Regions from separate parts of the Halobacillus sp. Marseille-Q1614 genome, predicted to be linked through region 2. Evidence: riboswitches for the same ligand, from Rfam matches in the RefSeq annotation. Region 2 holds a riboswitch; each other region holds the start of a gene.
The links. Region 2 has a riboswitch for S-adenosylmethionine ahead of metE (5-methyltetrahydropteroyltriglutamate--homocysteine S-methyltransferase). Riboswitches for the same ligand answer to the same signal wherever they lie in the genome.
Positions count from the first base shown of each region.

Region 1: another riboswitch for S-adenosylmethionine. It lies ahead of HUS26_RS10760 (acetyl-CoA C-acyltransferase); the one in region 2 lies ahead of metE (5-methyltetrahydropteroyltriglutamate--homocysteine S-methyltransferase).
Region 3: another riboswitch for S-adenosylmethionine. It lies ahead of HUS26_RS12140 (phosphoadenylyl-sulfate reductase); the one in region 2 lies ahead of metE (5-methyltetrahydropteroyltriglutamate--homocysteine S-methyltransferase).

Region 1 is NZ_CADDWH010000001.1:2,118,273-2,122,558, reverse strand. It holds gene HUS26_RS10770 (argininosuccinate synthase) at 1-363, shown strand, start outside; gene argH (argininosuccinate lyase) at 356-1,729, shown strand; SAM riboswitch class I at 1,819-1,922, shown strand; gene HUS26_RS10760 (acetyl-CoA C-acyltransferase) at 2,035-3,204, shown strand; gene HUS26_RS10755 (hypothetical protein) at 3,438-3,788, shown strand; gene HUS26_RS10750 (M14 family metallopeptidase) at 3,955-4,286, opposite strand, start outside.
Region 2 is NZ_CADDWH010000001.1:2,605,348-2,609,633, reverse strand. It holds gene metE (5-methyltetrahydropteroyltriglutamate--homocysteine S-methyltransferase) at 1-2,203, opposite strand, end outside; cobalamin riboswitch at 2,346-2,533, opposite strand; SAM riboswitch class I at 2,595-2,707, opposite strand; gene HUS26_RS13040 (glycoside hydrolase family 32 protein) at 2,792-4,286, opposite strand, start outside.
Region 3 is NZ_CADDWH010000001.1:2,394,741-2,399,026, forward strand. It holds gene HUS26_RS12135 (inorganic phosphate transporter) at 1-933, opposite strand, end outside; gene HUS26_RS12140 (phosphoadenylyl-sulfate reductase) at 930-1,661, opposite strand; SAM riboswitch class I at 1,925-2,031, opposite strand; gene HUS26_RS12145 (MFS transporter) at 2,198-3,400, opposite strand; gene HUS26_RS12150 (SLC13 family permease) at 3,414-4,286, opposite strand, start outside.

The DNA of each region.
Region 1 (4,286 bases), 490 kb from region 2:
AGAGAAGTTTCCCAATATAAAGTGAATGTAGAACAGCAAATGGCGAAAATGATTTATGACGGCCTTTGGTATTCACCGCTTCAGCCGGCGCTGCAGGCATTTATCGAAGAGACTCAAAATGTTGTAACAGGAACGGTTAAAGTGAAGCTGTTTAAAGGACATTACAATGTAACAGGTAAAAAATCACCTGTCAGCCTTTATAATGAAGAGCTTTCCACTTATTCCAAGGATGACGCATTTGATCATAATGCAGCTGTAGGATTCATCAAGCTTTGGGGTCTGCCGACAAAAGTGAATGCGGATGTGCATAAGAAGCCAAAAGTAATCGAAGCGAAGAAAGTGCCGGTGAGTATGAATGAGTAAGCTTTGGGGCGGAAGATTTACAAAACCAACTGATAAGCTGGTCGAGGAGTATACCTCTTCGATCGGCTTTGACGTTAAATTGGCTTTACAAGATATTCAGGGCAGCTTAGCCCATGTCGATATGCTTGGCAAATGCGGCATCATTAAAGAAGAAGAAGCCGATCAAATCACAGAAGGGCTGCAAATTATTGAGAAAAAAATTGAACAGGGCGATGTAGAATTTTCTGTTGCGCACGAAGACATTCATATGAACATCGAAAAAATGCTTATTGATGAAATAGGCCCTGTAGGAGGTAAGCTTCATACCGGAAGAAGCCGTAACGATCAGGTAGCTACAGACATGCATCTTTATTTAAAGGAAAAAACGAATCACTTAATTCAGCTTGTGGAAGCTGTCCAAAAATCACTGACAGACCAGGCTGAGCAGCATGTGGACACGATTATTCCCGGCTATACCCATCTTCAGCGCGCACAGCCGGTTTCTTTTGCTCACCATCTATTGGCTTACTTCTGGATGTTTGAGCGGGATAAAGAACGCCTTAAAGACAGTTTAAAGCGGATTGACTGGTCACCTTTAGGGGCTGCAGCGCTTGCCGGCACGCCTTATCCTGTCGACAGAAAGCTGGCAGCTGAGACGCTTGGATTTGAGAACGTTTATCCAAACTCATTGGACGCTGTCAGCGACCGCGATTTTATTCTTGAATTCTTGTCGATCTCATCCATTTTAATTACTCATATTTCAAGATTATCTGAAGAGCTGATTCTGTGGAGCAGCCAGGAGTTTGATTTTGTCGAACTCGACGATGCTTTCTGCACGGGTTCAAGCATTATGCCGCAGAAGAAAAATCCTGATGTTCCCGAACTGCTGCGCGGAAAGACGGGTCGTATCTACGGGAACCTAATGGGACTGCTGACACTGCTTAAAGGCCTTCCGCTTGCCTACAATAAAGATATGCAGGAGGACAAGGAGGGCATGTTCGATACGGTTGAGACGCTAGATGGGGCTCTTTCTTTATTAGCTCCGATGCTTGCTTCTATGGAAGTGAAAAGTGAGAATATGCGTCAGGCAGTTAATGAAGATTACTCCAATGCGACCGATATTGCCGATTATTTAGCAGTGAAAGGGCTGCCTTTCCGCGATGCGCATGCGGTGATCGGCCAGGTTGTGTTATATGCAATCCAGCAGGGGAAGTATCTGCTTGATTTAACCTTAGAAGAGTATCAGCAGTTCTCCGAGCTTTTTGAAGAGGATATTTATGAAAAATTAGCCCCGGATCATGTGGTGGCTGCTCGGGCGAGCGAAGGCGGGACTGGTTTTGAACAGGTGAGAGAACAGCTTTCTCTTGCTAAGGAGCATCTTTCTTAATTAGGTATATCAGCGGAATTTTCTAAATATTGTTGACTTTGCCATGGTTTATTTGTAGTATGGCAATTAACTTCATAGCGGTAGACACTTTCTTATCTAGAGCAGGCTGAGGGATTTGGCCCTTTGACGCCCGGCAACCGGTCTTTAAGGCACGGTGCTCCTTCCAACGGATGCATTATCCGAAAGATGAGAGGTCAGAACTAGTATCTTCTGCCTCTTTCATTTTGGGAAGAGGCTTTTTCTGTGGATTTATACAAATTACCGATGAAGGTCAACATCCTTGACTACTAAGGAGGCATGTCAACATGACAGCTGTAATTTTAGAAGGTGTCCGCACACCTTTTGGAAAGTGGAAAGGCGGCTTTACGAAGTTAAATGCAAAGGACTTAGGTGTTCAAGCCACTCAAGAGCTTCTAAAGCGTGTTCCGGAAGCTAAAGAGGCAAACGGAGTCATTCTTGCTCAAGTCATTCAGGCAGGACAGGGACAGAACCCTGCGAGAAGTGTAGCCGTACAATCAGGTATCTCTCTTGAAGTGCCTGCCATTACGGTAAACAATGTTTGTTTAGCTGGAGTCGCTTCTGTGATTGATGCGACGAGAAGAGTCCGGCTTGAAGAGGGGAATTTATACGTTGTTGGCGGGTTTGATTCGATGACGAACGCTCCACATGTCGCTTCACTTAGAAATGGTTCAGGAGCGGGACCGCTTGAACTGACAGATTCTCTTATACAGGATGGGCTCTGGTGTTCACTTAGTGACCAGTCGATGGGCATATTAACCGACAAGCAGAATGAACGGTTTTCAATCACCCGCGAAGAGCAGGACGAATTTGCTGTACAGTCCCAGTTAAAAGCAGCAAAAGCGCAGGAAGAAGGATGGCTGGCTGAGGAAATCGTTTCGGTTTCAACACAGAAAGGAGAGGTCAAAGATGATGAAGGTATTCGTTTCAATTCTACTCTGGAGAAGTTAAGGACGTTAAAACCAGCTTTTCGAGATGAGGGAACCATCACAGCAGGCAATGCATCACAAATGTCAGATGGAGCCAGCGTCGGGCTAGTGGCAACTGAGGAGTATGCTCAACAGGTTGGAAAAATGCCTCTGGCTCGAGTGATCGGCTGGTCAGAAACTGCCGGACCAGATACAAGCCTTCATACGAAGCCGGCCGATGCGATTTCAAAAGTACTGAGGAGACATGGCCTTAATAAAGAAGATATCGATTTATATGAAATTAATGAAGCATTTGCAAGTGTAGCCATCGCAACTATCAATGAATTAGGGTTAGATCCTGATAAAGTTAACGTTAACGGCGGCGCAATTGCAATTGGCCATCCGCTTGGAGGCACAGGCTTTCGGTTAATTCTCACCCTTATCCATGAATTGAAGCGGCGTGGAGGCGGAAGAGGCATCGCGTCCTTATGCGGAGGCGGCGGACAGGGATTCGCTATTTTAGTGGAAGTTCCAGCTGAATGGGCATAGCTCTTACCTATCCGGTGTAAAGGGTTGTGTAAAATGAGTGCACTCTAAGGAAAGGGCCTGGGGAAACAGCTCGATTTTCCTGCCCTCTTTCCGCTGGTACAGTATTTAATCGGGCTTCCCATTTTATATGCCGTTAACAACCCACAGCATTCATATATATAACCCTGTTATAGTTGAGGTCGTTTGGGGAATAGTGAAAATAAGACACACTATTCTTTAAAGGAGGGAACTCAATGAAGAAGCATGTTGAAGCTTTTTTTAAAAATGAAAATGATGCCGAGGGGGCACGCGCGGCCCTGCAAAAGGTTGCTATTGAAAATGACACCATAGAAGCTATACCTGAACAGAAAAATGTAAAAGGGGTTGTTCCTGTTCTCAATCAGAGCGGGACATCTGCCGTTACAGGAGTAGCTGGTTTTACAGATTTTCTTAACCCTAAGAAAGATACTCAAAGGGCGGAAGAGGATGAAGAAGCGGGTCACTTAACGCAGCTTCTGCAATTTGATGTGAAGGAAGAAGATTATCAAGAAGCTCTATCGATTCTTGAAGAAAATAAAGCGCATATGGATCAGGATAAGATTTAAAGGACTTTGCAAAGAACCTGAGAGACTCCTGCTTTAAAAACGGATGCCTGCAACCCACGTTCGAGAAGGTGACCGGTCGCCCCTGGATAACGATCGGGTTCCCGGAAAATCAACAGCAAAAGTTAACAGAAAAAAAGCGATGGCTCTTATAAAGAGCCATCGCTTTTTACATATACATACTGGCAAGAAAAATACCGAGCGTCTTCTGGTAGATTTCATCGAATTGGCTTATCGGCAGAGGATTTATTCCTTGACCGAGCTCTACGGTGAAACCAGGCTGCCTGAAATCCTGGATAAACCAGTCTTTATATCCGGCAAAGCTGTCGACATAGCGGATAGGCTCATATCCGCTTACTCTTGAAAACTCGTTGACAATAACGCGCGAGCGTGGAGGTTCCAACCCTTCAAACCCCCAAAAAATGACTTCGCCCTGCGTGTGAAAAGCTAGCATCTTTTCAAATTTTAAATCACCGGCTAATTCAGCCATAGCGATAGCTT
Region 2 (4,286 bases):
GCCCGCAGTCTGGATTCACCCAAAATTGGCGAGGATGCAGGACTTCTAAAGCACGAAGAATAGATTTTTCCATTTCTACTACAGCCGGAACACGTGGACTATGAATATCGTAGACTCCTAGTCCAATTCCTTTTGCATAGGACTGTTTTTCAAACTCTGCAATCAGTTCTCCGTGACTGCGAGCCGCTTCAATAGAGATGACATCGGCATCCAGTTGGTCGATCGTATCCATAATCTCTCCAAATTCGGAATAGCACATATGCGTGTGGATTTGCGTTTTGTCTTTGACGGGTGAAGTGGCGAGTTTAAAAGCATAAACGGCTTCGTCTAAATAGTCTTGCTGCTTATTTAATTTTAAAGGCAGTCCTTCTCGAAGAGCCGGTTCATCTACTTGAATCATGTGAATGTTGTTTTCCTCTAACCATCTAATTTCTTTCTGCAGCGCTAAAGCGATTTGTTTTGTGACCTCAGATCCCTGGAGGTCTTCTCGGACAAAGGACCAGTTTAAGATTGTGATCGGGCCGGTCAGCATTCCTTTCACCGGTTTGTCTGTCAGCGACTGTGCATAGGAGATTTCTTTAACGGTCATCGGTTCGTTTAAAGCGACATCACCATAAATAATGGGAGGTTTCACGCAGCGGGATCCATAGGATTGGACCCAGCCATATCTGGTGAAAGCGAAGCCGTCAAGCTTTTCACCAAAGAACTCAACCATATCATTCCGTTCAAATTCCCCATGGATGAGAACATCAAGTCCTATTTCTTCCTGCCGCTCGATCCATTCTGCAATATTCGTTTCAATGAAAGCCCCATACTCGTTATCTGACCATTCGCCTCTTCGCCATTTGAGTCGTCCCTGGCGAATTTCCGTCGTCTGTGGAAGACTGCCGATCGTTGTCGTCGGCAATAAAGGAAGCTTGAAAAAATCCTGTTGAATCTTTTGACGAATGGAGAAGGGAGCATTGCGTTCAGGGTTTACTTCCTTCCAAAACTCCACTTCCTTTTGGACTCTTTGATTATTTCGGTCAGCTGAATTCCATAGTTTCTCGATACTCCTTGTCTGCTCTTGTATTTTGTTTTCAATGGTTTTTCTCCCTTTATTTAAACCATCTGTTAAAACAAGCGTTTCTTCTAGTTTTTGGTCAGCAAACGACAGCGTGTCTTTTAACAGGGGATCCAAGTCCTTTTCTGTAGAAACCGTCACAGGTACATGCAGCAGACTGCAGGAAGGCTGGATAATGAGCCGCTCTTTATCTATATCTTCAGTGATTGTTTCAAGCTGTGTAAAGGTTTGGTCTATATCTGCTTTCCAAATGTTACGACCATTAATAACCCCTGCTGCAAGAATTTTATCACTAGGGAAGCCATGCTTTTTCAAGGCGGCTAAATTGGCTCCGTCGTCATGGATAAAATCAAGACCGATGGCGTCTACTGGAAGGGAAACGACTTCTTCATAATCATCTACGGCTTCAAAATAAGTTTGAAGGATGATTTTTACGCTGTTCAGTTCCTGATTAATCGTATGATAGACGTCTTTAAATCGTGTAATATCCTCGTCTGTCAGAGTCGTATTCAGTATAGGTTCATCCATTTGAATCCACTTAGCACCAGCACTTTCAAGCTCTTTTATAACTTGTATGTAGAGGGGGACAAGTTTGTTCAGCAGCTTATTAAAATCTTCCGGTTTGAACCCTTTGGCTAATTTTAAAAATGTAATGGGTCCAAGAATTACCGGTTTTCCAATGATTCCAAGCTTTTGTTTCGCTTCTAGGAAGTAGGGAAGCAGGCGGTTCTTTGTCAGTGCCGGCTCCGTATCCCCATCAATTTCTGGAACAATATAGTGATAGTTAGTATCAAACCATTTTGTCATTTCTGAGGCGACAGCGTCTTTATTACCGCGTGCGATATCAAAGTACTTGTCCAGCGTATCTCTATCTTCTTGCTCCCCAAAGCGTTCAGGGATAAAGCCAAACATGATCGATGTATCAAGCACGTGATCATATAAGCTGAAATCACCAACAGGAATAAGATCAATTCCGATAGCTTTTTGCTTTTTAATATCATTCAGCCGAAGAGATTCCATTTCGGTTAATAATTCATCTTTAGATAAATTGCCTTTCCAATATTGTTCGAGTGTTTTCTTCCATTCCCGCTTTTCACCGATTCTAGGATAACCGATTGTTGAACTAATTGCCTTCGCCATTCTAATTCCTCCCGGGTTCATTTTTAGACCATAAAAAAATCCCTCTTGTCTACAAGAGAGATTGATATAAGCGCATGTTCGCAGTCCGTCTTAAGAAGACAGACTAGTCCTGCTGCGTTACACCTCCCTATTCCTCGTAGGTTGTAGTGTCTGATCTACAGGCAGGTCTCCTGACTTATGATCTTCACATCTCTGCGTCTTCCCAGCGTAAAGCTAGTGACATGTTTGCAGGATGCTCCCATTTACAGTGGCGGGACCGTGCCGGATTTTCACCGGGCTTCCCTTTTAAGTCGACTAACCATAGCCGACACCTAAGTGATCTACGATATGAAGTTATTGGACCGTGTATATAAAAAACCTCTCGAAGTGAGAGGTTTATACACGTACACCCCTCTTATTTTTCAAAGCCTTAGCTTTGCTGGAATTAGCACCTCAATCAACTTTTACAAGCTGATAGGTTGCCGGGTTTCATCGGGCCAGTCCCTCCACCTCTCTAAATAAGAGATTCTATTATTAAGATTACAAGAATACTAGCATGGGAAAATTTTGCTGTCAACATTAGTTTTCCTTGATGAAAGGGAATCCTCGTTAAGGAGTCTGTTGATCTGGTTCGTTCTGCTTATGAATCGATTGAAAGTGCTTGATCGCTACATTTTCAAAAACAGCCTGTCCACCTTCAGAAAACAGCGTAATCCCCTCATCTTCTAGGGGAGGGAAAATTCGTTGAGAATGGGCGACTTTTCCATCATCAATAAATACTTCAATACTCGTTTTATCTACTAGTATTTTTAAATGGACATTCTTTTTAATGCCATCAAATGGGGCTTGGCTCTCCACGTAATCTCCGCTATCATCCGGCTGATCTGTTGACCCGCGATTTACATAAGAGTAGCTGCCTTTTGCAGAAATTCCAACATTGACATTCCGGGTTAGATCGTCTGATTCTCGAAGGCGTAAACCTAAGTTCTCGAGCTCTGACCAGGATACATCGGCTTCAATCTGATAAGCTGTCCCTTTCGATTTCAATGTTTTTGCTCCATCGACCTCGATTTTTTCATAAAAATCCTTCGACTTCGTTAACTTGTCTAAGTTCTCGTTAGGCTGAGAGGTGAGGTGATACGTATTATCCTCACTTTTCTTTAATTCAATTTTACGGACGATAGAATCCAAGCCATTGAAACCTTCATTCATCGTTGGAGTATTATTGGCGTAATCCCAATTATTCATCCATGCTAACGCGTAACGATAGCTTAGCTTATCCTCACTCGTTCCATCGGCAAAGGTAACGCCGCCATACCAATCAAATCCATAGTCCAGCCACTTTGGATTTTCATTGTCGGCGATAAATTCCTGTCCATTATATTCACCGGTCCAGTAGGCATAGGTGTTAGGTTTACCAATCGATTTACCGTTGGCGCTTGCCCCTAGGACCCACTTCAAAGTACCGTCGTCTGCCCGCATCATATAAAGGTCAGGGCATTCGACCAATCCAATATCTTCGGTTTGAAATCCGCCGGTATAGTTCCAGTCTTTTAGATTCTCAGACTCGTAAAAGCCAATTTTTGTGCCTTCCGCCATCAGCAACACCCATTTTTCCGTGTTTTTATCCCAGATGATTTTCGGATCTCTGAAATCTTCCGCGCCAGGGTTAGCCATCACCGGCTCGTCACTATATGAGTTGAACGTTTGGCCTTTATCCGTACTGTACCAAAGGTATTGCTCCTGTTTTCCATTAGCAGAAGGCTGCGTAACGATTGCCACTACAGCATCTTCTCCAAATCCTGCTGTATTGTTTTTATCAACAACAACAGAACCAGACCATGGATCACCGTTTTCATTCGTATACTTTGGAATGGCGACTCCTTCATCTTTCCAGTGAATTAAATCCTTGGATACAGCATGACGCCACTCGGTTCCATTGCCACTTGGATAGTCTCCGTTATATAGGTAATAATAATGATATTTTCCATCTAAATAAATTGGTTTCTGCGGGTCATTTTTCCAATGGTCCGGTGCAGTGAAATGGTAATCGGCACGGTGCGTCTTATCAATGCTTGGTTCCTCTTCCTGTTCTTCTGGCTGG
Region 3 (4,286 bases), 210 kb from region 2:
GCTGAATGCGAGTACTAACGAAATAATCGGAGAGGTCACCCATACTTTCAAAATTTGATAGATTGTCTGGTTCCTCCATATACCCTTCCAGTCTTTCGCGGCTCCTACTCCGACAATACCGGAAGTGGTTACCTGGGTCATCGGAATCGGAATTCCAAACACGGAAGCTCCAATGACTAACAGCCCTGAAGTCCCAGACACCATAATTCCGTCTGACAGTGTAAGGTGTGAAATTTTCTTCCCATTGGTTTCAAGAACCCGGCCCCCGAGAAAAATACTGCCCAATGCAATAAAGATGCCTCCCGTCAGAAGCCCTAACTCCTTATCCAGCACCCCTGCTCCTACCAGAGGCCCTACTGCGTTTGCGACATTGTTCATCCCTGCAGCAAATGCTTCAAGAAAGCCTGTAAGTATTAATAGAAAGCAAAGGCACTTTGTCACCTTATTGGAAGCGGGAAAGGAAAACCATTTTCTTAACCGATTGAATAGTGATACAAATATAAAGACGATAAGAAAGGAGATGATGGGAACTAAAACCCAAAATAGAACAATCTCCAGTAAATTAAATAAATATATCTGCTGTAAGGAAAGCCCTACTCCAACGATTGATCCTATTGTTACTTCACTTGTAGAAAGGGGGATCCCGATCATATTAGTGAAATACAGGGTAAAAGCAGAAACGGCTAAAATTATCGTAGCTACTTGAATCGTTAAAGCACCTTCTGGGATTAAACCTTTTCCAATCGTTTCTACTACTTCTCCTCCCCATAAAGCACCAAGTAAACATCCCGTTCCACTCAGGATTAAGGCTATACGCTTCCTCTTTATAACTCCCGCTCCATACACAGTACCCATGGTAGCGGCAGCCCCGCTGGCACCGACATTAAAAGCAAAGAAATAAGCGACAAGAAAGCCTGCCAGCAGGAAGCTCATGTTTCTGAGCCTTTAGCTTGAACAGTATGCAATCCACATTCGGTTTTCTCAAATCCCTGCCATCGGCCCGATCGGTTATGAGGGTCATCAGACGGCGAGGTGCATGGCATACAGCCGATACTCGCATAACCTCTATCATGCAGATCATTATAAGGGAGATTGTTTTCCTTAATATGATTCCAGACATCCTCCCACGTCCAGTGAATCAATGGACAGACTTTGATGGAACGGAAACGATCGTCTTTATTTACGTAATCCGTTTTACTGCGGCTTGGAGACTGCTCTCTCCTCAATCCTGATACCCATGCTGTTGCTCCTTTTAATGCTTCTTCGAGCGGTTTGATTTTTCGGATATAACAGCATTTATCGGGATTGGACTGCCACAGCTCATCTCCGTGTTTTTCGGCTTGCTCCGGCAGGGTTAAACTTGGCTGCTTCATCGTAATCTGCAAACCAGGGAACCGTTCTTTTATCCGGTCAATCAATTCGTATGTTTCCTGAAAGTGAACGTGTGTATCTAGAAAAACAATTCGGGCATCTTTTTTCACCCGTGAAATCAAGTCGATTAACACTATTCCTTCTGCCCCAAAGCTGCAGGCATAGACAATGTCGTCATATGCGTTATATGCCCATTCCAGAATAGATAAGGCTCCCTTTGTTTCTTTATCAGGTATTTGACCAGCAAAAGGATCCTTCTGGAATGAATCATAAGTTATGAGTTCTTTCACTTTATTACCCCCCTTTATTAAAAGACTCTGTTAAATGTTAATGTTGACTTCCCTGAAAAAGGGTGAGCCTGCTCGCTCTTAAGCGGAGGACGTTCAGGTCTCCTCTCTGCGGGGTCTTGCCCGCCCGTTTTTTAAGCCGCAGAACCCCTTACTTTTTCTGTGTAATCAACACTGTCGTCTAACAGCGCCTATTGGAAAAACCGAAAAAAAATCCTCTCCTTATTCAAGATAAGAAGAGGAAAAGCACCACGGCTTATAAACTCTTCTTATCTTTCAAGCAGTTATGCTTGCTGGAATTAGCACAGTACTTTTTCAAAAGTCTGTTGCCGAGGTTTCATCGGGCCAGTCCCTCCACCTCTCTGGATAAGAAATATTTGTTTATGTGATTATATGGAAATATACAGTATGCGGGAGCACCTGTCAAAGGGGTTTTTTAGCAGAATTTGGCCATTAGATGCTCTAAACCCTTTTATCCCTAGTGTTTTAGTTGGTTTTAAAAAAATAAAAAAATTTTGAGAAGCCAAAAAAATGGCCTCTCACTCTTTGTGCATCTTTTTATAAAAAGGCAAAAATCCCAGAACAAGGAGAAAGACCAGGCTCGTTCCTGTTACTCCAATCCACCGGAAATTTTCCCACAGGGCTCCTACCCCTGTGCTGCCAATAGCTACTCCAATGTAATAGCTGATTAAATAAAAGCCGGATGCCCCGCTTCGGTGATGCTTAGCAGATTTGCTGACTAAAGCAGCTGCCATCGAATGAGCAATAAAGAATCCCATGCAAAGAAGACCGAGCCCGATCAGAACTAAAGCAACAGGTGCGGTTACCGTCATCCATACGCCTGATAACAGCAAAATGACACCGGCGAGCATCACTTTGGGAAGGCCGATCTGATTCGAAATTCTTCCTGCCAGCGGCGGCGCCAGCACCCCTAGCCCATACGCAAAATAAGTAAACGCGATCCACTTAAGCGGCCAGTTGTAAGGTTCCGCCTGCAAGTAAAAAGGCAGATACGTCCAAACCGCTGTAAAGACGATTTGAAGCAGCAGCCCCATTAGAAAAAGGGAAAGCATCTGTTTGTCAGTCAAATGGATCATCATTCCCCTTAAGTCCTGGCACAGCGGCTGATTCTGCTGTTCAAAAAATCTTTCCTTAGGAAGCAGGAACATAAAAAGAAGGGCAGCTGCCACTCCGAAGACGGCGACTGACAGAATCGTAGTTTCCCAGTCAAAAATGTCTGTTAAATAACCGGCAATCACTCGCCCGCCCATTCCACCAAGTGCATTACTTGATATGTACAATGTCATGGCAAGACCAATGTCTCTAGGAGAAACCTCCTCCCCTAAATATCCCATTGCCGCGGCAGGCACGCCTGCCAAGAAGAACCCTTGAAGAAATCTTAAGGCGACAAGGACTCCAAAAGAAGGAGAGAAAGGCATAACGATCAATAAAAGGACCGTTATGCCTAAAGAAACATTCATTATTGACAGCCGTCCGTAGCGGTCTGCAAGAAATCCCAATACAAATAATCCGAGTACCATTGAGAATACACAAGCAGACATAAGCAGGCTGGATTGCGTAGCACTGACATTAAATTCATTGACAAAAACAGGGAGTAACGGCTGAAACACATACAATGTGGAAAAAACCAATAGTGAAGCAAGCATTAATGCAGCCGTTATCCGCCAGAACCCCTGATCCTTGGGGGTATAGGGAGCCGGTGCTTCATTGCTGATGTCCATAATTTTCATCCTTTTATTGACTGAAATTCGCCGGGAATGATGTTAAATCAATGTTCCAGATAACAGGTAAATAGAAATAGATCGCCAAGGTCACAAGTACGATAGATAGAATGTTCAGAGCAAACCCGGCCTTAGCCATGTCGGGTATTCTCAAATAACCTGAACCGAACACAACGGCGTTTGGAGGTGTAGCAACAGGCAGCATAAAAGCACAGCTTGCAGCCACCCCTGCTGCGATCATTAAGCTGTACGGGTGCACATCAATAGCGGCAGCCAATGAAGCCATGATCGGGAACATCATCGTTGCAGTAGCCGTATTTGAAGTAATCTCCGTTAAGAAAATTACCAGCACAGCCACAACTGTAAGTATGAGTATAAAGCTAATGCCCTCAAGTACCGTCAGCTGTGTTCCAATCCATTCCGCAAGACCGGATTCCTGAAATCCGGATGCGATCGCAAGTCCAGCTCCAAACAGCAGAAGAATTCCCCATGGCAGCCCTTTTGCTGTATCCCAATCAAGGATAAACTCTCCTTTTTTCCTGGCGGGGATTAAAAATAAAATAATCGCGGCAATCATCGCAATGATCGTATCATCGATATTTTCATTAATATGCACTAATACGAAAGACCTTGAGATCCAAGCTATAGCCGTAAGTGTAAAGATCGTTAAAACAATTTTCTCTTCTCTAGACATTACGCCTAAGGCTTTACGCTCGTCATTAATGACCTTCTTTCCACCTGGAAGCTTTTTAATTTTCATTGGGTAAGCCATTTTAACCAGGTAGTACCAGGTGAGTCCCATTAAAATTAAGGTTAGTGGAACCCCAAAAGCCATCCAGCCGGCAAACGAAATTTGAACGCCGTAGTTTTGCTCCACTACTGCACG